Regions from separate parts of the Streptomyces sp. NPDC020875 genome, predicted to be linked through region 2. Evidence: predicted binding sites of a transcription regulator. Region 2 holds the regulator's gene; each other region holds the start of a gene.
What was found. The regulator HrcA, encoded in region 2, represses chaperone genes, less so after heat shock. The targets are predictions, from matches to a motif close to TTNGCACTCNGNNNNNCNGAGTGCNAA.
Positions count from the first base shown of each region.

Region 1 (6,704 bases), on a different contig from region 2:
GGGCGGGTCCGGGTTTGAGACGGTGCCCGGGAGGGCCAAGGCGCTGGGGGTCCCCCCTCTGCGGGAGGCGGGAACGCGCAAGGCCCGGGCCCCCGTGGGGGCGCCGGGCCTTGGTGGCGGGAGGGGTCAGTGCGAGTGGCCGTGGCCGCCGTGACCCGCGTCCGCCGGCTCCTCTTCCTTCTTCTCGACGACCAGGGTCTCGGTCGTGAGCAGCAGGGAGGCGATCGACGCGGCGTTCTCCAGCGCGGAGCGGGTGACCTTGACCGGGTCGATGACGCCGGCCTTCACCATGTCCGTGTAGTCGCCGGTGGCGGCGTTGTAGCCGTGGCCGGTCTCCAGCTCGCGGACCTTGGAGACGATGACGTAGCCCTCGAGGCCGGCGTTCTCGGCGATCCAGCGCAGCGGCTCGACCGCGGCGCGGCGGACGACGGCGACACCGGTGGCCTCGTCGCCCTTCTTGTCGAGGTCACCGTCGAGCACCTTGGCGGCGTGGACGAGGGCGGAGCCACCACCGGAGACGATGCCCTCCTCGACCGCGGCGCGGGTCGCGGAGATGGCGTCCTCCAGACGGTGCTTCTTCTCCTTCAGCTCCACCTCGGTGGCGGCGCCGACCCGGATCACGCAGACGCCGCCGGCCAGCTTGGCGAGGCGCTCCTGGAGCTTCTCGCGGTCCCAGTCGGAGTCCGTGCCCTCGATCTCGGCCTTGATCTGGGCGACGCGGCCCGCGACGTCGGCGGAGTCGCCGCCGCCGTCGACGATAGTGGTGTCGTCCTTGGTGACGGTCACGCGGCGGGCGGAGCCCAGCACGTCGAGACCGGCCTGGTCGAGCTTGAGGCCGACCTCTTCGGCGACGACGGTGGCACCGGTGAGGGTGGCCATGTCCTGGAGCATCGCCTTGCGGCGGTCACCGAAGCCGGGGGCCTTGACCGCGACGGCGTTGAACGTGCCGCGGATCTTGTTGACGACGAGGGTGGAGAGCGCCTCGCCATCGACGTCCTCGGCGATGATCAGCAGCGGCTTGGAGCCACCGGCCTGGATGACCTTCTCCAGCAGCGGCAGCAGATCCTGGATGGAGGAGATCTTGCCCTGGTTGATCAGGATGTACGGGTCCTCCAGGACGGCCTCCATCCGCTCCTGGTCGGTGACCATGTACGGCGAGAGGTAGCCCTTGTCGAAGGCCATGCCCTCGGTGAAGTCCAGCTCCAGACCGAAGGTGTTGGACTCCTCGACGGTGATGACGCCGTCCTTGCCGACCTTGTCCATCGCCTCGCCGATGAGCTCGCCGACCTGCGGGTCCTGGGCGGAGAGCCCGGCCACGGCGGCGATGTCGGACTTGTCCTCGATCGGACGGGCGGTGGAGAGCAGCTCGTCGGAGACGGCCTTGACCGCGGCGTCGATGCCCTTCTTCAGGGCGGCCGGGGAGGCACCGGCGGCGACGTTGCGCAGACCCTCGCGGACCAGCGCCTGCGCCAGCACGGTGGCGGTGGTGGTGCCGTCACCCGCGATGTCGTTGGTCTTGGTCGCCACCTCCTTGAGGAGCTGGGCGCCCAGGTTCTCGTACGGGTCCTCGATCTCGACCTCGCGGGCGATCGTGACACCGTCGTTGGTGATCGTGGGGGCGCCGAACTTCTTGTCGATGACGACATTCCGGCCACGGGGGCCGATCGTCACCTTCACGGTGTCGGCCAGCTTGTTGACGCCGCGCTCAAGGGCGCGACGGGCGTCCTCGTCGAACTTCAGGATCTTCGCCATGGGAGCGTTTCTGTCCTCTTCTGAAAAGGTCTGTGAAAAAAGCCGCGCCCCCAGCGCCCGGTTCAGTAAGTCGGCGGGAGCCAGGGGCGCGGATCAAGAACAAGCGGAGACGGCTCGGCTTACTTCTCGATGATCGCGAGCACGTCGCGAGCCGAGAGCACGAGGTACTCGTCACCGTTGTACTTCACCTCGGTGCCGCCGTACTTGCTGTAGAGCACGACGTCGCCGACCTTGACGTCGAGCGGCAGGCGCTCGCCGTTCTCGAAGCGGCCCGGACCGACGGCGAGGACGGCGCCCTCCTGGGGCTTCTCCTTCGCGGTGTCCGGAATGACCAGGCCCGAGGCCGTGGTCTGCTCGGCGTCGAGCGGCTGGACCACAATGCGGTCCTCAAGCGGCTTGATGGCAACCTTGGAGCTGGCGGTCGTCACGATCCGACCTCCCCCTTCGGAGATCTCACGGGGTTAACTGTCTGAGGTGGCGACCAGGTCGATCCGTCGTCGCGGGTGCCGGACCTGCCCGTCGCTGTGTTGGCACTCTCCCGGGGGGAGTGCCAGAACCGAGACTATGACCGCGATTAGCACTCGGTCAAGCGGAGTGCCAATCCGTCCGCCCGTGGCGGAACCCGGCGCGCCGGGCGTGCGCCTCCGCGAGCGGGGCGCCGACGGCGGGAGCCCGGCGCGCTCCGCGCCCGTTCCGCCGCCGCCTCACCGGCCGTCCCGGCCTCAGACGTAGTCCTCCAGCCGGGCCACGGCGTAGCCCTTGTCCGTGATCGTCTTCATCACCTGGCGCACCATGTCCGGCATGCTGCCCTTCCAGTCGTCCGTGCCCCGGAAGTGGGTCAGGATGATGTCGCCGGGGTGCAGATCGCGGTCCCACTCGCGCCACTCCATATGGTCCGGGAACGCCTCCGCCGCCCACAGCGGCACCGCCTCGACCCCGCAGGTCTGCGCGGCCTTCAGGGTGTCCCGGTTGTAGTTGCCGTACGGCGGCCGGAAGAGCGGCGGGCGCTTCCCGTAGAGCCGCTGGAGGCTGTCCTGCTGGCCGCAGATCTCCCGGCGCTGCTCCTCGTAGGAGAGGCCGGGCATATAGCGGTGGTTGAGGGTGTGGTTGTGCAGGGCGACCCCCGCGTCCTGCATCCGCCGGAAGTAGCCGTAGTCGTCGTTGATCACGTAGTCGCTGAGGAAGGCGCTGTACGGGATCTTCAGCTCGCTCATCATCCGGATGAAGTCGGGGTCCTTCTCGGCGCCGTCGTCGACCGTCAGGAAGACGACCTTCTCCTTCACCGGGACGGTGGTGAAGACCGGCGGGAGGGCCGCACCGCCCTCGACCTCGAACCCCTGGCGGGTGTTGAGGAAGGGCTTGGTCGCCGGCGGCTGGGGCGCGGGCAGCGGGGTCTTCTCCAGGCCCCAGGTCCGGGCGGCGGCCACCCGGGCCTTCTGGTCCTTGGCCACCTGTTCGACGTAGTCGGCCCGCGATCCGGCGGGGCCCGCCCGGTGGGCGTCCTGCTCGGCCCGTTCCAGCTGGGACTTCTCCGCCTGGGCCCCGGAGTGGGGGGCCGGGCCGCCGTGGCCCTCCGGGCCGGGGACGGTACAGCCCGTACCGAGGGCTCCGGCGAGCAGGACGACGGCGATCGCGTTCCGGCGGAGCCGCCGCCCGAACGCCCCGGCGAAGGCGCCGCGGGCACCGGGCCGGGTCCCGCGCCCGGCCGCGGACCCGGACCGGCCCGGGGCACCCCTCGCCGTACCCCTGTCCGCGATATCTCCCGTACCAGCCATCTTTCCGTTTTGTCGTACTAGTCGCATGGAGCCGCATCCTGGCAGCCCGTCCGGGCCGGATCCGTACGACACCGCCGTGGCCTGTGGACAGTGACCCGCCTGGCCCACACCTGGCTCACAATGGGCCGGGTGAACGACGTGCCCGCCTCCTCCGCCTCCGCCTCCGCCGAAGCCCCGGCCGGGGTCCCCGCGCCCCTCGCGGTCCTGCTCTCCCCCGAGGGCCGTGCCGTGCTCGACGCCGTACGGGAGTACGAACCGGCCGGTGAGCTGGCGCTGGCGACCCGGCTGCGCCGCGACCACCCGGCCGGACTGGTCTCGGCGGCGCTGGCCCAGGCCGCGCTGCGGCGGCGCGCCGTACCCAAGTTCGGCGCGGCGGACGCGGAGCGGATGTTCTTCACACCCAACGGGGTCGAACAGGCCACCCGCGCCCCGGTCGCCGCCCACCGGGCCGCCCGGCTCGCGGGGAGCGGGGTGCGGTCCGTCGCCGATCTGTGCAGCGGAATCGGCGGCGACGCCATCGCCCTGGCCAGGGCGGGGATCCGGGTCCTCGCTGTGGACCGCGATCCGCTGACCGCCGCCGTGGTCCGGGCCAACGCCGATGCCCTGGGCCTGGCCGGGCTGATCGAGGTGCGGTGCGCCGATGTCACGGAGATCGACACCGAGCCGTACGACGCGGTCTTCTGCGATCCCGCCCGGCGGGGCGGCCGGGGCCGGGTCTTCGACCCGGAGGCGTACTCGCCGCCGCTGTCCTGGGCGCTCGACGCGGCCCGCCGCCGCCCCGTCGCCGCCCTCAAGATCGCCCCCGGGGTGCCGCACGAGCTGATCCCGCCCGACTTCTCGGCCGAGTGGATCTCGTACGAGGGCGAGGTCAAGGAAGCCGTGCTCTGGCGCGGTACGACCGACCCGGCGCCGGGCGGTGTCACCGCGACCCTGCTCTCCGGCGACGGCTCCGAGCCGTATGCCCTCACCGGGCTGGGGCTGCCGAACCCGCCGGTACGGCCCGTCGGGCGCTATCTGTACGAGCCCGACGGCGCGGTCATCCGGGCCCATCTGGTGGCCGAGGCGGCGGCCGGGCTCCCCGACGGCGGCCTGATCGACGAGACGATCGCGTTCATCACATCGGACGAGCTGCGGGCGCTGCCGTCCGCCGCCGCGTACGAGATCACGGACGTACTGCCGTTCAACCTCAAGCGGCTGAAGGCGCTGCTGCGCGAACGGGCGGTCGGCACACTGACCGTGAAGAAGCGGGGATCGGCGGTCGAACCCGAGGAGGTACGGCGGAAGGTGAAGCCGAGCGGGCCGAACGCGGCGACGGTCATCCTGACCAGGGTGAGCGGGGCGCCGTCGATGCTGATCGGGCGCCCGGCGGCGGCGGGCCCGGGGTGACGCGGGGTGACACGGGGGAGCTTCGACGGTACGCCCGGCCCGGGGTGCGCCCGGATCAGCGGTGCGCGCCCCCGGGGCGGCTGGCGGCCGGGACCGGATCGAGGGTCCGGGCCAGCCAGCGCAGATGCGCGACCGTGTTCACCAGGCCCGCGAGCCCGGCGAAGATCGGCACGATCCCCGCGCCCAGGACGTAGACCAGGGTCGAGTACGGGGTGCGATGCCCCTCCTCCAGGGCGCCGGAGAGCGTGCCGCAGACCAGGAAACCGGCCGCCACACAGCCCAGGGACACCAGCAGCCAGCCCGCGTTGAGCCAGCCCCGGCCGAACCGGGCGTCGCCGCGCGGATCCCGGTCGAGCGCCGTCCACGACCGCAGCAGCCCCCGTACGGCCCGGTCCTCCCGGAACTCCGCCGCCACAACGGCCAGCGTCGGTACCAGGATCGCCACCCCGACCAGGCCGACGAACGCGGCGAAAACCAGATTGAAACCGTCCAAAGTGTCGTCGACGGCCCGGAGGCCGACGCCCACGAGCGCCCAGCCCGCCTCGAACGCCGCCACCACCAGCAGCAGACCGAGCAGCCGGACCGGGCCCACCGACTTGCCGACCAGCCGTTCGAGCACCCGCCGCCGCTCGTCGAGCAGGGCGACGCGGTCCGGCCAGGGGGATATGTCGTCCGGGTCCGGTGGCGGTGAGGGCAGCTCAGACATGCGCGGAGACTAGCGGACCCGCCTCCGGCGAGGCCCCGGGCCCCGAAGTGCCGGGCCGTAGCCGGCGGCCTGGTGTTCTCGGCGGTCTGCGGACCGCCGGTGGCTTGTCGCGCAGTTCCGCCCCCTGTGCCTTCGGCGATGGGGGACCCCCAGCGCCTTGGCCCTCCGGGTTGCCGCCTCAACAATCCGGGTCTCGCCCGGCGGCCTGGTGTAGTTCGCGGTCCGCACCACCATCGTGGCTCGTCGCGCAGTTCCGCCCCCTATGCCTTCGGCAATGGGGGGACCCCCAGCGCCTTGGCCCTCCGGCTGAGGTCCACAACCCCGGCCCGCGCCCGGCGACCTGATGTTGTTCGCGGTCCGCACCACCGTCGTTGCCGGTCGCGCAGTTCCGCCCCCTATGCCTTCGGCAATGGGGGGACCCCCAGCGCCTTGGCCCTCCGGCTGAGGTCTACAGCCCCGGGTCCCACCCGGCGACCTGATGTTGTTCGCGGTCCGCACCACCGCCGTGGCTGGTCGCGCAGTTCCCCGCGCCCCTAATAGCCCTCCCCCGCACCGGCCCTGAAAGGAGGGTCGGGGGGCGGGTGGGGGGAGGTGGCGCGGGTGAGGAAGAGGGCGCGTTCGCGCGCGTTGCGGGACAGCGCAGCCGCCCGGCGGAATTCCTCCGCCGCCTCCTCCGTGCGGCCGAGCCGGGCCAGCAGATCGCCCCGTACGCCCGGCAGCGGGTGGTACTCCCGCAGCCCCGGGTCGTCGGCGACCGCGTCGACGACCGCGAGTCCGGCCTCGGGGCCGTGGGCCATTCCGACGGCCACGGCCCGGTTGACCTCCACCACCGGGGAGGGCGCGACGGCGGCGAGCCGCCCGTACAGCGTGGCGATCATGGCCCAGTCGGTGTCCTCGTACCGGACCGCGCGGGCGTGGCAGGCGGCGATCGCGGCCTGGAGCGTATAGGGCCCCGGCACCGCCCCGGCCCTCGATCCCGCCGCGCCCGCGCGGTCGAGCGCCGCGAAGCCGCGCCGGATCAGCAGCCCGTCCCAGCGGGCCCGGTTCTGGTCGGCGATCAGGACGGGCTCGCCGCCGGGCCCGGT
Region 1 covers NZ_JBFADP010000039.1:29,876-36,579, reverse strand. The annotation lists gene groL (chaperonin GroEL) at 127-1,752, opposite strand; gene groES (co-chaperone GroES) at 1,872-2,180, opposite strand; gene AB0G74_RS22610 (polysaccharide deacetylase family protein) at 2,475-3,527, opposite strand; gene AB0G74_RS22605 (methyltransferase domain-containing protein) at 3,648-4,913, shown strand; gene AB0G74_RS22600 (hypothetical protein) at 4,969-5,619, opposite strand; gene AB0G74_RS22595 (RNA polymerase sigma factor) at 6,153-6,704, opposite strand, start outside.
Region 1: the regulator HrcA is predicted to act here: its motif matches at 2,327-2,353, upstream of groES (co-chaperone GroES).

Region 2 (6,704 bases):
ACCGGATCTCCTTCGGCATGCAAAGCGCCCGGCAGCACGTCCTGCGGGTACTGGACCGCAGCCACACCCCCGGCCGCCCCGAGGCGTGTGTGGCCGAGGCCCGCGCCGCCGGATTCGACCATGTGAACCTCGACCTGATCTACGGCACCCCCGGCGAGTCCGACGACGACTGGCGGGCGTCCCTGGAGGCGGCCCTCGGAGCCGGACCCGACCATGTGTCGGCGTACGCCCTGATCGTGGAGGAGGGCACCCGGCTGGCGAGCCGGATCCGGCGCGGCGAGGTGCCGATGACGGACGACGACGTGCACGCCGACCGCTATCTGATCGCCGACGAGATGTTCGCCTCGGCGGGCTTCGACTGGTACGAGGTGTCGAACTGGGCCACCTCCGACGCGGCCCGCTGCCTCCACAACGAGTTGTACTGGCGGGGCGCCGACTGGTGGGGCGCGGGCCCCGGGGCGCACAGCCACGTCGGCGGGGTCCGCTGGTGGAACGTGAAGCATCCGGGGGCGTACGCGGCGGCGCTCGCCGAGGGCCGCTCGCCGGGCGCGGGCCGGGAACTGCTCACCCCGGAGGACCGCCGGGTCGAGCGGATCCTGCTCGAACTCCGGCTCCGCGACGGCGTCCCGCTCGACCTGCTGCGCCCGGCGGGCCTGCGCGCTGCCGCACAGGCCCTGACGGACGGCCTGCTGGAGCCCGCGCCCTACGAGGAGGGCCGTGCGGTACTGACCCTGCGGGGCCGGCTGCTGGCGGACGGGGTCGTCCGCGACCTGGTCGACTGACCCCGGCCGCGCCCGGAGAGGTACCGGAGCGGAAACGGTCCGGACGGCAGCGATCTGTTCGCCGCGGGCCCCGTCTGGGATGCTGAGGGCCGGGCTCGACAGGGGGCGGACGGTGTATACGGAACCTATGGCGCGAGCCGTGGTGGAACCGGCGGTACTCGAGCTGATACGGCGCTACCCCCGTGGCGCGCCGTTCTCCACCACGGTCACCTTCGGCGGGGACGACTTCACCATGTGCGCCCATGTACGGGCGCAGCGGGCGGCACCCGGGCAGGTGAGGATCGCACTGGCCTGTTGGGTCGTCAACACGGACGCCGCACGCTATTTCGGTGACAACCCGCCCGCCGGGGAGGAGAGACGCCTGCCGCCGGAAGGCACGGCGGAGTGGGACGAGGAACTGACCAGCCGGGTGATCGGCCACCTTGCGGCTCGTATGAACGCTCTCGCCGCCGCCCGGCCGACCGCCGACGAGCACCTCACCATCACCGTGCCCCTCGTCCTGACGTAGTCCGGCACAACGCCCCGGGGCCCGGCCGGGACCGCGCGCTCAGATGACCGGAGCCGGCCCGGCCGGGCCGACTCCCCGGGTCACTCCGGGGGTGCCGTGACGAAGTCGATCAGTTCCTCGACCCGGCCCAGCAGCTCCGGCTCCAGGTCCTTGTAGGAGTGGACCCGGGAGAGGATGTGGCGCCAGGCGGCGCCCGTGTCCGGCGGCCAGCCGAGGGCCCGGCACACACCCGTCTTCCAGTCCTGGCCGCGCGGGACCTCGGGCCAGGCCCGGATGCCCACCGACGACGGTTTCACCGCGCCCCAGACGTCGATATACGGATGCCCCGCCACCAGCACATGCGGATCCGTCACGGACGCCGCGATCCGGGACTCCTTCGAACCCGGCACGAGATGGTCGACCAGCACGCCCAGCCGGGCGTCCGGCCCGGGGGCGAACTCCGCGACGATCGCGGGCAGATCGTCGATACCCGCCAGATACTCCACGACCACCCCCTCGATCCGCAGATCGTCCCCCCACACCCGCTCCACCAGCTCGGCGTCGTGCCTGCCCTCCACATAGATCCGGCCCGCCCGCGCCACCCGGGCCCGCGCCCCGGGCACGGCCACCGATCCCGACGCCGTACGCGCCGGGCGGGCCGCGGCCCCCGCCGCCGGGCGCACCAGCGTCACCACCCGCCCCTCCAGCAGAAACCCCCGGGGCGCCAGCGGGAACACCCGGTGCTTGCCGAACCGGTCCTCCAGCGTCACCGTCCCCGCCTCGCACGCCACCACCGCCCCGCAGAAACCCGTGGCGACCTCCTCCACCACCAGATCGGGGTCCGAGGGGTCGGCGGGCACCTCGGGAACCGGTGCCGACTTCTTCCACGGCGGGGTCAGATCAGGGCTGTAGCTGCGCATTCGCCGACGCTACGACACCCCGAACCGGTCCGCCAGCACAGCGCGCTGGGCCCGGACGAACCCGGCGTCCACCACGGCCCCGTGCCCCGGTACGTAGACCGCGTCCGGCCCGCCCAGGGCCAGCAGCCGGTCCAGCGCGGTGGGCCAGCGGGCCCCCACCGCGTCCGGGCCCGCCTGCGGCTCGCCGGACTCCTCCACCAGGTCACCGCAGAACACCACATCCGGCTCGCCGCGGCCGCCCGGGACCAGGGCCGCCAGATCGTGCCCCGTATGCGCCGGGCCCAGCTCCACCAGCACCACCCGCCGCCCGCCGAGATCCACCACCAGCTCACCCGCGACGGCGTGCTCCGGCGCCACCAGCGCCCGCGCCGACCGGGCGGCCTCCTCCTCGTCCACCCCGAACCGCACCGCGTCCGCCCGCAGCGCCTCCCGCCCCTCCCCGCTCAGCAGCGCCGCCACCCCGGCCGCCCCGAAGACCTCGGCCCCCGGGAACGCCGCCGTCCCCAGCACATGGTCGAAGTGCGGATGGCTCAGGGCGATATGCGTCACCGGGCGCCCGCCCAGCAGCGCCTCGGCCCGGGCCCGCAGCTCCTCGCCCTCCGCCAGGGTCGACCCCGTGTCGTACAGCAGGGCGCCGTTCCGCCCGGCGACCAGCCCGCAGGTCGCGTCCCACCCGGGCAGTCTGCGCCGCCCGACCCCGTGGGCCAGCCGCTCCCAGCCGTAGGCTTCCCACGCGATGTCCCGCCCGATGTCTCCGCCGGTGTCTCCGCCGAAGTCGTCGTCGATGTTCCTGTCGATGCCGCCGCCGAAGTTCATACCGGGACGCTATCGCCACGATCGCGGGCGAAGCGGGCGGCGGGGACGCGGTACCGTGGTCGGTCACCTTGCTCCGGCCGTACCGGGCGGCCGTACACTGGCACGAAGGAAACCTGGCACTCGGACACATGGAGTGCCAGGCGGGTCACCGGGGAACATTTCACGGACAGGCAAGACGGAGAGCGGCCCGTGCCGCCGCTCCGGGCAGGCGGACGACGCAGTTGGAGGTGGGCGCGATGCTCAGCGAACGCAGACTGGAAGTGTTGCGCGCCATCGTCCAGGACTATGTCGGCACCGAGGAGCCGGTCGGTTCCAAGGCGCTCACCGAGCGTCATCAGCTCGGGGTGTCACCCGCCACTGTCCGCAACGACATGGCGGTGCTGGAGGAGGAGGGGTTCATCGCCCAGCCCCACACCAGCGCCGGCCGTATCCCCACCGACAAGGGGTACCGCCTCTTCGTCGACCGGCTCGCCGGGGTGAAGCCGCTCTCCGCGGCCGAGCGGCGGGCCATCCAGAGCTTCCTCGACGGCGCCGTCGACCTCGACGACGTCGTCGGCCGTACGGTACGGCTGCTGGCGCAGCTGACCCGCCAGGTCGCGATCGTCCAGTACCCGTCGCTGACCCGGTCCACGGTCCGCCATGTCGAGCTGCTGTCGCTGGCCCCGGCCCGGCTGATGCTGGTACTGATCACCGACACCGGCCGGGTCGAGCAGCGCATGATCGACTGCCCGGCGCCGTTCGGCGAGACGTCCCTGGCCGATCTGCGGGCCCGGCTCAACAGCCGGGTCGTGGGCCGCCGGTTCACCGATGTGCCCCGGCTCGTCCAGGACCTTCCGGACTCGTTCGACGAGCCGGAGGACCGGGGCACGGTCACCACCGTGCTCTCCACCCTCCTCGAAACCCTCGTCGAGGAGACCGAGGAGCGGCTGATGATCGGCGGCACCGCCAATCTCACCCGCTTCGGACACGATTTCCCGCTGACCATCCGGCCCGTGCTGGAGGCTCTGGAGGAGCATGTGGTGCTCCTCAAGCTGATGGGCGAGGTCAAGGAGTCCGGCGGGATGGGTGTGACCGTCCGAATCGGTCACGAGAACGCCCATGAGGGCCTCAACGCGACGTCCGTCGTCACCGTCGGCTACGGTTCCGGCGACGAGGCGGTTGCGAAACTCGGCGTGGTCGGACCGACCCGCATGGACTACCCCGGAACGATGGGAGCGGTACGCGCAGTGGCACGTTACGTCGGACAGATCCTGGCGGAGTCGTAAGTGGCCACGGACTACTACGCCGTACTCGGCGTACGCCGCGACGCGTCCCAGGACGAGATCAAGAAGGCGTTCCGCAGGCTCGCCAGGGAACTCCATCCGGATGTGAATCCGGATCCGAAGACGCAGGAGCGGTTCAAGGAGATCAACGCCGCCTACGAGGTGTTGTCGGACCCGCAGAAGAAGCAGGTCTACGACCTCGGCGGCGACCCGCTGTCCCAGTCGGGCGGCGGCGGGGCCGGTGGGTTCGGCGCGGGCGGCTTCGGCAACTTCTCGGACATCATGGACGCCTTCTTCGGTACGGCGTCCCAGCGCGGCCCGCGTTCGCGCACCCGGCGCGGCCAGGACGCGATGATCCGGCTGGAGATCGATCTGAACGAGGCGGCGTTCGGTACGACCAAGGAGATCCAGGTCGACACCGCCGTCGTCTGCACCACCTGCTCCGGTGAGGGCGCCGCGCCCGGCACCTCGGCGCAGACCTGCGACATGTGCCGCGGCCGCGGTGAGGTCTCCCAGGTCACCCGCTCCTTCCTGGGCCAGGTCATGACCTCCCGCCCCTGCCCCCAGTGCCAGGGCTTCGGCACGGTCGTGCCCACGCCCTGCCCGGAGTGCGCGGGCGACGGCCGGGTCCGCTCCCGGCGCACCCTGACGGTGAAGATCCCCGCCGGTGTCGACAACGGCACCCGGATCCAGCTCGCGGGCGAGGGCGAGGTCGGCCCCGGTGGCGGCCCCGCCGGAGACCTGTACGTCGAGATCCACGAGCTGCCGCACGCGGTGTTCCAGCGCCGGGGCGACGATCTGCACTGCACGGTCACCATCCCGATGACCGCGGGCTCCCTGGGTACCAAGGTGCCGCTGGAGACGCTCGACGGCATGGAGGAGGTCGACATCCGGCCCGGTACCCAGTCCGGCCAGTCGATCCCGCTGCACGGGCGCGGAGTGACCCATCTGCGCGGCGGCGGCCGGGGCGATCTGATCGTCCATGTCGAGGTGACCACCCCGACCAAGCTCGACCCCGAGCAGGAGCGGCTGCTGCGCGAACTGGCCAAGCTGCGTGGCGAGGAGCGGCCCCTGGGCCAGTTCCAGCCCGGCCAGCAGGGGCTGTTCTCCCGGCTGAAGGACGCCTTCAACGGCCGCTGAGCACTCGCAGTCCGGGCCGTGGTCCGGACCGTCTTTCGGACGCGAGCCCCCGGCCCCAGGGCCGGGGGCCCGTTTCGTCACGGACGTGCACAGGTGGCACGATGCTTCCATGTCCTCCCCGCCCCCCGCGCCCTCCTTCCTGTCCGAACTGTCCCGGTTCCCCGTGCTGGCGGCCCCCATGGCCGGCGGGGCGTCCAACCCCCGGCTGGCCGCCGCCGTCTCCGAAGCGGGCGGCCTCGGCTTCCTCGCCGCCGGATACAAGACGACCGACGGGATGTACCAGGAGATCAAGCAGATCAGGGGAGCGACCGGACGGCCCTTCGGGGTGAATCTCTTCATGCCGCAGCCCCGGACCTCGGACCCGAGCGCCGTCGAGGTCTACCGGCAGCAACTCGCGGGCGAGGCGGGCTGGTACGAGACCCCGCTCGGCGACCCCGAGTCCGGCCGGGACGACGGCTACGAGGCCAAGCTGGCCATCCTGCGGGACGACCCGGTCCCCGTCGTCTCCTTCACCTTCGGCTGCCCCGCCCCCGACGTCCTGGCGTCCTTCGCCCGGGCCGGGACGTACACCGTCGTCACCGTCACCACCCCCGAGGAGGCACAGGCCGCCGCGTGGGCGGGCGCCGACGCGCTCTGCGTCCAGGGCGTCGAGGCGGGCGGCCACCAGGGCACCCACCGCGACGACCCCGCCAACGACGGCACCGGCATCGGACTGCTGGCCCTGCTCGGACTGGTCCGGGCCACCGTCGACCTGCCCCTGATCGCCACCGGCGGACTGATGCGGGGCGACCAGATCGCGGCGGTACTGGCGGCCGGGGCGAGCGCCGCGCAACTCGGCACGGCCTTCCTGGTCTGCCCCGAGTCCGGCGCCAACCCGCTCCACAAGCAGGCCATGACCAATCCCCTCTTCACCCGGACGGAACTCACCCGCGCCTTCACCGGCCGCCCCGCCCGCGGCCTCGCGAACCGCTTCCTGCGCGAACACGGGCCGTACGCCCCCGCCGCCTACCCGGAGGTGCACCACCTCACCTCCGGGCTCCGCAAGGCCGCCGCCGCCTCCGGCGACCCCCAGGGCATGGCCCTGTGGGCCGGACAAGGCCACCGGCTCGCCCGCGAACTGCCCGCCGCCGACCTGGTGGCCACCCTGGTCGCCGAATGGCGCGAGGCCGCCGCCGCGGCCGGTGCCGACACCGCCGGAGCCGTAGCGGACCAGGAGGGCACCCGATGACCGCGCCCGTCTTCGTCGTCGACACCCTCGACGGCACCGCCCCCGGCTCCGTCCTCACCCTCGACGGAC
Region 2 covers NZ_JBFADP010000070.1:2,865-9,568, forward strand. The annotation lists gene hemW (radical SAM family heme chaperone HemW) at 1-782, shown strand, start outside; gene AB0G74_RS30205 (hypothetical protein) at 910-1,290, shown strand; gene AB0G74_RS30210 (DUF3097 domain-containing protein) at 1,371-2,189, opposite strand; gene AB0G74_RS30215 (MBL fold metallo-hydrolase) at 2,199-3,005, opposite strand; gene hrcA (heat-inducible transcriptional repressor HrcA) at 3,242-4,270, shown strand; gene dnaJ (molecular chaperone DnaJ) at 4,271-5,407, shown strand; gene AB0G74_RS30230 (nitronate monooxygenase) at 5,517-6,635, shown strand; gene AB0G74_RS30235 (16S rRNA (uracil(1498)-N(3))-methyltransferase) at 6,632-6,704, shown strand, end outside.

Region 3 (6,704 bases), on a different contig from region 2:
CGGCCCCGTCTTCGCCTGTGCCGCCTGCTTCGGCCCGCTGGAAGTGGCGTACGAGCTGCCCGCCGGTGACCCGGAGGCGCTGCGGAAGGCGATCGAGGCCGGACCCGAGAACATCTGGCGGTACGCGCCGCTGCTGCCCGTCCCCGCCGACGTGGCGACCAAGCCGAATCTGAACCCCGGCTTCACCCAGCTGATCAAGGCCGACCGGCTCGCCGCCGAACTGGGCGTCACCGGCGAGCTGTACGTGAAGGACGACTCCGGCAACCCGACCCACTCTTTCAAGGACCGGGTCGTCGCCATCGCCGTCGAGGCGGCCCGCGCCTTCGGCTTCACCACCCTCTCCTGCTCCTCCACCGGCAACCTCGCGGGCGCCGTCGGCGCCGCCGCCGCCCGGGCCGGATTCCGCTCCTGCGTCTTCATCCCGCACGACCTGGAGCAGGGCAAGGTCGTCATGGCCGCCGTCTACGGCGGCGACCTGGTCGGCATCGAGGGCACCTACGACGATGTGAACCGTTTCTGCTCCGAGCTGATCGGCGACCCGATCGGCGAGGGCTGGGGCTTCACCAACGTCAATCTGCGGCCGTACTACGCCGAGGGCTCCAAGACCCTGGCGTACGAGATCTGCGAGCAGCTCGGCTGGCGGATCCCGGACCAGATCGTCATCCCGGTCGCCTCCGGCTCCCAGCTCACCAAGATCGACAAGGGGCTCCGGGAGCTGATCGACCTCGGACTGGTCGAGGACAAGCCGTACCGGATCTTCGCCGCGCAGGCCGAGGGCTGCTCCCCGGTCTCCGCCGCCTTCAAGGCCGGACACGACGTGGTACGCCCCGTGAAGCCGGACACCATCGTCAAGTCGCTGGCCATCGGCAACCCGGCCGACGGGCCGTACGTCCTCGACATCGCCCGGCGCACCGGCGGCGCGGTGGAGGACGTCACCGACGAGCAGGTGGTCGAGGGGATCAAGCTGCTCGCCAGGACCGAGGGCGTCTTCGCCGAGACCGCGGGCGGGGTGACCGTGGGCGTGGCGAAGAAGCTGCTCGACGCCGGGGTGCTGGACCCGGCGCTGACCACCGTCGTCATCAACACCGGCGACGGGCTGAAGACGCTGGACGCGGTCTCCCCGACGACCGGCCCCACCGCCGTCATCCGGCCGAGCCTGGACGCGTTCCGCGAGGCGGGCCTGGCAGGCTGACGGTCCCCGGCCGGCCCCGACCCCTGTCGAGGGCCGGTCCGCGCCCGGTGCCGGGCCGATCCGCGTCGCCCCGGCACCGGGCCGACCGCCCCCGCCGGGCGACCCGTCCCACTCCCCCGTACCGCTCCCGTACCGCTCCCGTCCGAGGAAGGCTCCACCCACCATGAGCGTCAGCGTCCGCATCCCGACCATCCTGCGCACCTACACCGGCGGAAAGGCCGAGGTGGCCGCCGAGGGCGCCACCCTCGCCGAGGTCATCGCCGACCTGGAGAAGAACCACACCGGGATCGCCGCCCGGGTCCTCGACCACCAGGGCAAGCTGCGCCGCTTCGTCAATGTCTACGTCAACGACGACGACGTCCGGTTCGAGCAGGGCCTGGAGACCGCCACGCCCGACGGCGCCGGGATCTCGATCATCCCCGCGGTGGCCGGCGGCTGCTGAACGCGCCGGGGGTACGCGCCCCGCGTGCTGCCGTGCGCCCCGAATACGGTCCGTGTCGTGAACGCCCCGGCATCTGACCCTGAGTAATGGGAATGGCCCCCTCCGTAAGAGATCCGGAGGGGGCCATTCTGCATGGTTGAGCACGCTAGAGTTGGGGAACGCCCCGCAATCCGGCATCAGTGGCCAGGTATGAGAATGCGCCCGGGCTCGATAAGAAGCAGCCAATGTCTGGCAACGCTCTGTCTCATAGGTTCCTTTTGTCCGGCCGGATTTGCCCCGGAATTCCATAAATTCAGGCCAATTACCCGATAGTAGCCTTCAGGATTTCTCGTCCGATTGACCTGTTGCAGAGGGCAGTTGTGCAGATACATTCAGCCGCGGTCGACGCGTTCCGGCGCACTCTGTGAGGTCCGGTGAGGTCTGACCCAGGGTCCGCGAGGTGCGGTCCTGTGCAAGGGCCAGTAATAGGGGAGTTAGGCATGGCTCAGGGCACCGTCAAGTGGTTCAACGCGGAGAAGGGCTACGGCTTCATCGCGGTCGACGGTGGTGCGGATGTTTTCGTCCACTACAGCGCGATTCAGATGGACGGCTACCGCACCCTGGAGGAGGGGCAGCGGGTCGAGTTCGAGATCTCGCAGGGTCAGAAGGGTCCGCAGGCCGACATGGTCAAGCTCGCGGTCTGACCGACCGTCCGCCGCGCGCACGCGTCACCGGCGCACGCACGCACTGAACAGGGTCCGCACCCCGGCTCGCCGGGGTGCGGACCCTCGCGTTTTCCCGCCCGCGCGCCCCCGGTAGCCCCTGGCTCGTACCCCCTTGCCCTATCCACAGGCGCTTGCACTCTGGGGGGTCGAGTGCTAATCATTGGCGTTAGCACTCTCCGGGTGAGAGTGCTACTGAAGGACCGAGTCGGTGAGGCTCGCCGACCGTGTGGCGCATGGAGCCGCACGGCCCGGCAGGCCGTCCGTCGCGGGCGCAGGCGCGGTCCGAATGAGCTTCCCACCCAGTCCGTGGAGGACACTTCACATGGCAAAGATCATCGCGTTCGACGAGGAGGCACGGCGCGGTCTCGAGCGCGGGATGAACCAGCTCGCCGACGCCGTCAAGGTCACCCTTGGCCCCAAGGGCCGTAACGTCGTCCTCGAGAAGAAGTGGGGCGCCCCCACGATCACCAACGATGGTGTTTCCATCGCCAAGGAGATCGAGCTCGAGGACCCGTACGAGAAGATCGGCGCCGAGCTGGTCAAGGAAGTCGCCAAGAAGACGGACGACGTCGCCGGTGACGGTACGACCACGGCCACCGTGCTCGCCCAGGCGCTGGTCCGCGAGGGCCTGCGCAACGTCGCCGCCGGTGCCAACCCGATGAGCCTGAAGCGCGGCATCGAGAAGGCCGTCGAGGCCGTCTCCGGTGCCCTCCTCGAGCAGGCCAAGGACGTGGAGACCAAGGAGCAGATCGCCTCCACCGCCTCCATCTCCGCCGGTGACACCCAGATCGGCGAGCTGATCGCCGAGGCCATGGACAAGGTCGGCAAGGAAGGCGTCATCACCGTCGAGGAGTCCCAGACCTTCGGTCTGGAGCTGGAGCTCACCGAGGGTATGCGCTTCGACAAGGGCTACATCTCGGCGTACTTCGCCACCGACATGGAGCGTATGGAGGCCGTCCTCGACGACCCGTACATCCTCGTCGTCAACTCCAAGATCTCCTCGGTCAAGGACCTGCTCCCGCTGCTGGAGAAGGTCATGCAGTCCGGCAAGGCGCTGCTGATCATCGCCGAGGACGTCGAGGCCGAGGCCCTGTCGACGCTGATCGTCAACAAGATCCGCGGCACCTTCAAGTCCGTCGCCGTCAAGGCTCCGGGCTTCGGCGACCGCCGCAAGGCGATGCTGAACGACATCGCCATCCTCACCGGCGGCACGGTCATCTCCGAGGAGGTCGGCCTCAAGCTGGAGAACGCCGGTCTCGACCTGCTGGGCCGCGCCCGCAAGGTGGTCATCACCAAGGACGAGACCACCATCGTCGACGGCGCCGGTGACAGCGACCAGGTCGCGGGCCGGGTCAACCAGATCCGCGCCGAGATCGAGAACTCCGACTCGGACTACGACCGCGAGAAGCTCCAGGAGCGTCTGGCGAAGCTGGCCGGCGGCGTGGCCGTGATCAAGGCCGGTGCCGCCACCGAGGTGGAGCTGAAGGAGCGCAAGCACCGCATCGAGGACGCCGTGCGCAACGCGAAGGCGGCCGTCGAGGAGGGCATCGTCGCCGGTGGTGGCGTGGCTCTGCTCCAGGCTTCCTCGGTCTTCGACAAGCTGGAGCTGGAGGGTGACGAGGCGACCGGCGCCAACGCCGTGAAGCTCGCCCTCGAGGCCCCGCTGAAGCAGATCGCGGTCAACGCCGGCCTCGAAGGCGGTGTCGTGGTGGAGAAGGTGCGCAACCTGACCCCCGGCCACGGTCTGAACGCCGCGTCCGGCGAGTACGTGGACATGATCGCCGAGGGCATCCTCGACCCGGCGAAGGTGACCCGCTCCGCGCTGCAGAACGCCGCGTCGATCGCCGCGCTGTTCCTCACCACCGAGGCCGTCATCGCCGACAAGCCGGAGAAGGCCGCCGCGGCCGCTCCGGGCGGCATGCCGGGCGGTGACATGGACTTCTGATCCCGGGATTCCCTCCCAGGATCGGTCGACCGGTCGTCCCGAAGGGCGGCACCCCTCTCCCAGGGGTGCCGCCCTTCGGCGTGTTCACGGCCATTCGGGGACACCCCGTCCCCCGGGCCGCCCGGCGGGAGCCGGACCGCCGGGGGGAAGTCCCGCCGCGGACCCCGGAGGAACCTCACCCGCGCCCCTTACGGGAGTACTGCCGGATTCCGCCCGGAATCCGGCCGGAATCCGCTCCGGGGCCGGCCCGTTTTCCGGTCGGCGGACCGGCCCGGCGGACCGGTCGGCACCCGGTCCGGCCGGTCCGGAAAGCCGTCGCGAATCAGGGCCCGAATGCCTGCCGCGAAAGGGCCGACGCCCGTCCGGCGATCCGTCCGGTGATCCGAACGGGAACCCGTTCGGCGATCGCGCGATGACCGGAATCGATCGGCTGGAAATCATCCTCCCGCTCGCCGTCGACCGGTAATCGATCCCCGAGTTTGGCCGAATTCCGCTGCGCCTGAGGAATGACCGCCACCGGATGCCATGGGACCCCAGGCATATACGACGCCGACTCCCGGGATGACTCGCGGCCGTCCCGCCGTCGGGCAGGGTCGTGGGTGTTCCGGAAACCCGGCGGAGGGAATTGTTCCGTGAAGGTGAGACGCCTGGCACCCGCCCTGGCGATAAGTGTGCTGACGACCCTGACCCCGGCGGTGGCCGTCGCCGCGCCGAATTCCGCCGGAGCGGATGCGGGACCCGGGGCGGGGGCGGGGGCGCTCCAGACGCGTACCGCCCAGGCGGCGACCGGGGCCGCGGCCGGACTCTCGGCCTGGCGGCCGTGCGGCGCCGACACACCCGCCGACTTCCGCTGCGCCACCCTGAAAGTGCCGCTGGACTACCGGAAACCGGACGGCGGGAAGATCGATATCGCCGTCTCCCGGATCCGGACCGCCGACCCCGCGAAACGCCGGGGCGTACTGCTGCTGAACCCCGGCGGGCCCGGCGGCGAGGGGCTCGGGCTGCCGGTCGCGTTCCGCCCGGAGCTGCCGAAGGCCGTACTCGACCGGTACGACCTGATCGGCTTCGACCCACGCGGCATCGGCCGATCCACCCCCCTGGGCTGCGGCCTCACCGAGACCGAGAGCATGTGGCCCACCCCGTACACCGCGCGGACCTTCCCCGCCGACGTGGCCCGCTCACGCGAGACGGCCGCCAAGTGCCGGACCGCGCACGGCGCCGCCCTGAAGCACTTCACCACCCGCAACACCGCCCGCGACATGGACCGGATCCGGGCCGCCCTCGGGGAGCGCGCGATCTCCTATCTGGGCTACTCCTACGGAACGTACCTGGGCGCCGTCTACACCCAGATGTTCCCGCGCCGCGCGGACCGGATGGTGCTCGACAGCGCCGTCGATCCGAAGCTGGCCTGGCGGGAGACGTTCCGGAAGTGGGCCCCGGAGGCCGAGTCCGCGTTCCGCCGTTGGACGGCGTGGGCGGCGGAGCGGGACGCCCGGTACGGATTCGGCGCCACCCCGGCGGCCGTCACCGACACCTTCTGGGACCTGGTCGCCCACGCCGACCGGACCCCGATCGACCTCGGCGCCGGACGCACCCTGAACGGCGACGGCGTCCGGGACGAGATGCGCGGCCTGTTCTTCCAGGCCACCGACGCCGCCGACGCCCTGGGCCTGCTGCGGGACGCCGCCGCCGGGAAACCCGTACCGCCGCTGCCGGAGGAACCGCCGCCGTCCGACAACGAGGCGTCGAGCCAGTTCGCGGTGTTGTGCGGGGACGCGGCCTGGCCCCGGAGCCCCGGGACGTACGCGCGGGACTCCGCCCGGGGCGCCGAACGGCACCCGCTGTACGGGGACTTCGCCTCCAACATCACCCCCTGCGCCTTCTGGGACCGGCCCGTCGAACCCCCGACGAAGGTCGACAACCGGGTCGGCGCGCTGATCCTCCAGAACGAATGGGACTCCCAGACCCCCCTCTCCACCGCCCTCGGCATGCGCCGGGCGCTCAAGGGCGCGCGAATGGTGACCGTCGACGAAGGCGAGGGGCACGGCGTCTACCTCTACGGCAACGCGTGCGCGGACGCGGTGGCGACGGAGTATCTGACGACGGGCCGCCTCCCGGCACGCGACACCACCTGCGCGGCCACCCCGGGGCCCCGGGTCGCGCCGTTCGCCCCGCGCGGCGACGCCTTCTGACGCACCCCGCGCGGCGACGCCTTCTCACGTACCCCGCGCGGCGACGCCTTCTCACGTAGCCAGCGCCCGGGAGCCTGATGTCGTCGACGGTCCGCCGACCGTGCGTGGCTTGTCTCGCAGTTCCCCGAGCCCCTAAATGCTCTCCCGAGCGCCGGTCCTGAAAAGGCGCCCTGCCTCTGGCAGGAGGCCGGTCTCTTTTCGAGGGCGTTCAGGAGGGCAACCAGGGGCT
Region 3 covers NZ_JBFADP010000026.1:56,389-63,092, forward strand. The annotation lists gene thrC (threonine synthase) at 1-1,192, shown strand, start outside; gene AB0G74_RS17190 (MoaD/ThiS family protein) at 1,356-1,634, shown strand; gene AB0G74_RS17195 (cold-shock protein) at 2,114-2,317, shown strand; gene groL (chaperonin GroEL) at 2,661-4,283, shown strand; gene AB0G74_RS17205 (hypothetical protein) at 4,606-4,800, opposite strand; gene AB0G74_RS17210 (alpha/beta hydrolase) at 4,916-6,475, shown strand.
Region 3: the regulator HrcA is predicted to act here: its motif matches at 2,469-2,495, upstream of groL (chaperonin GroEL).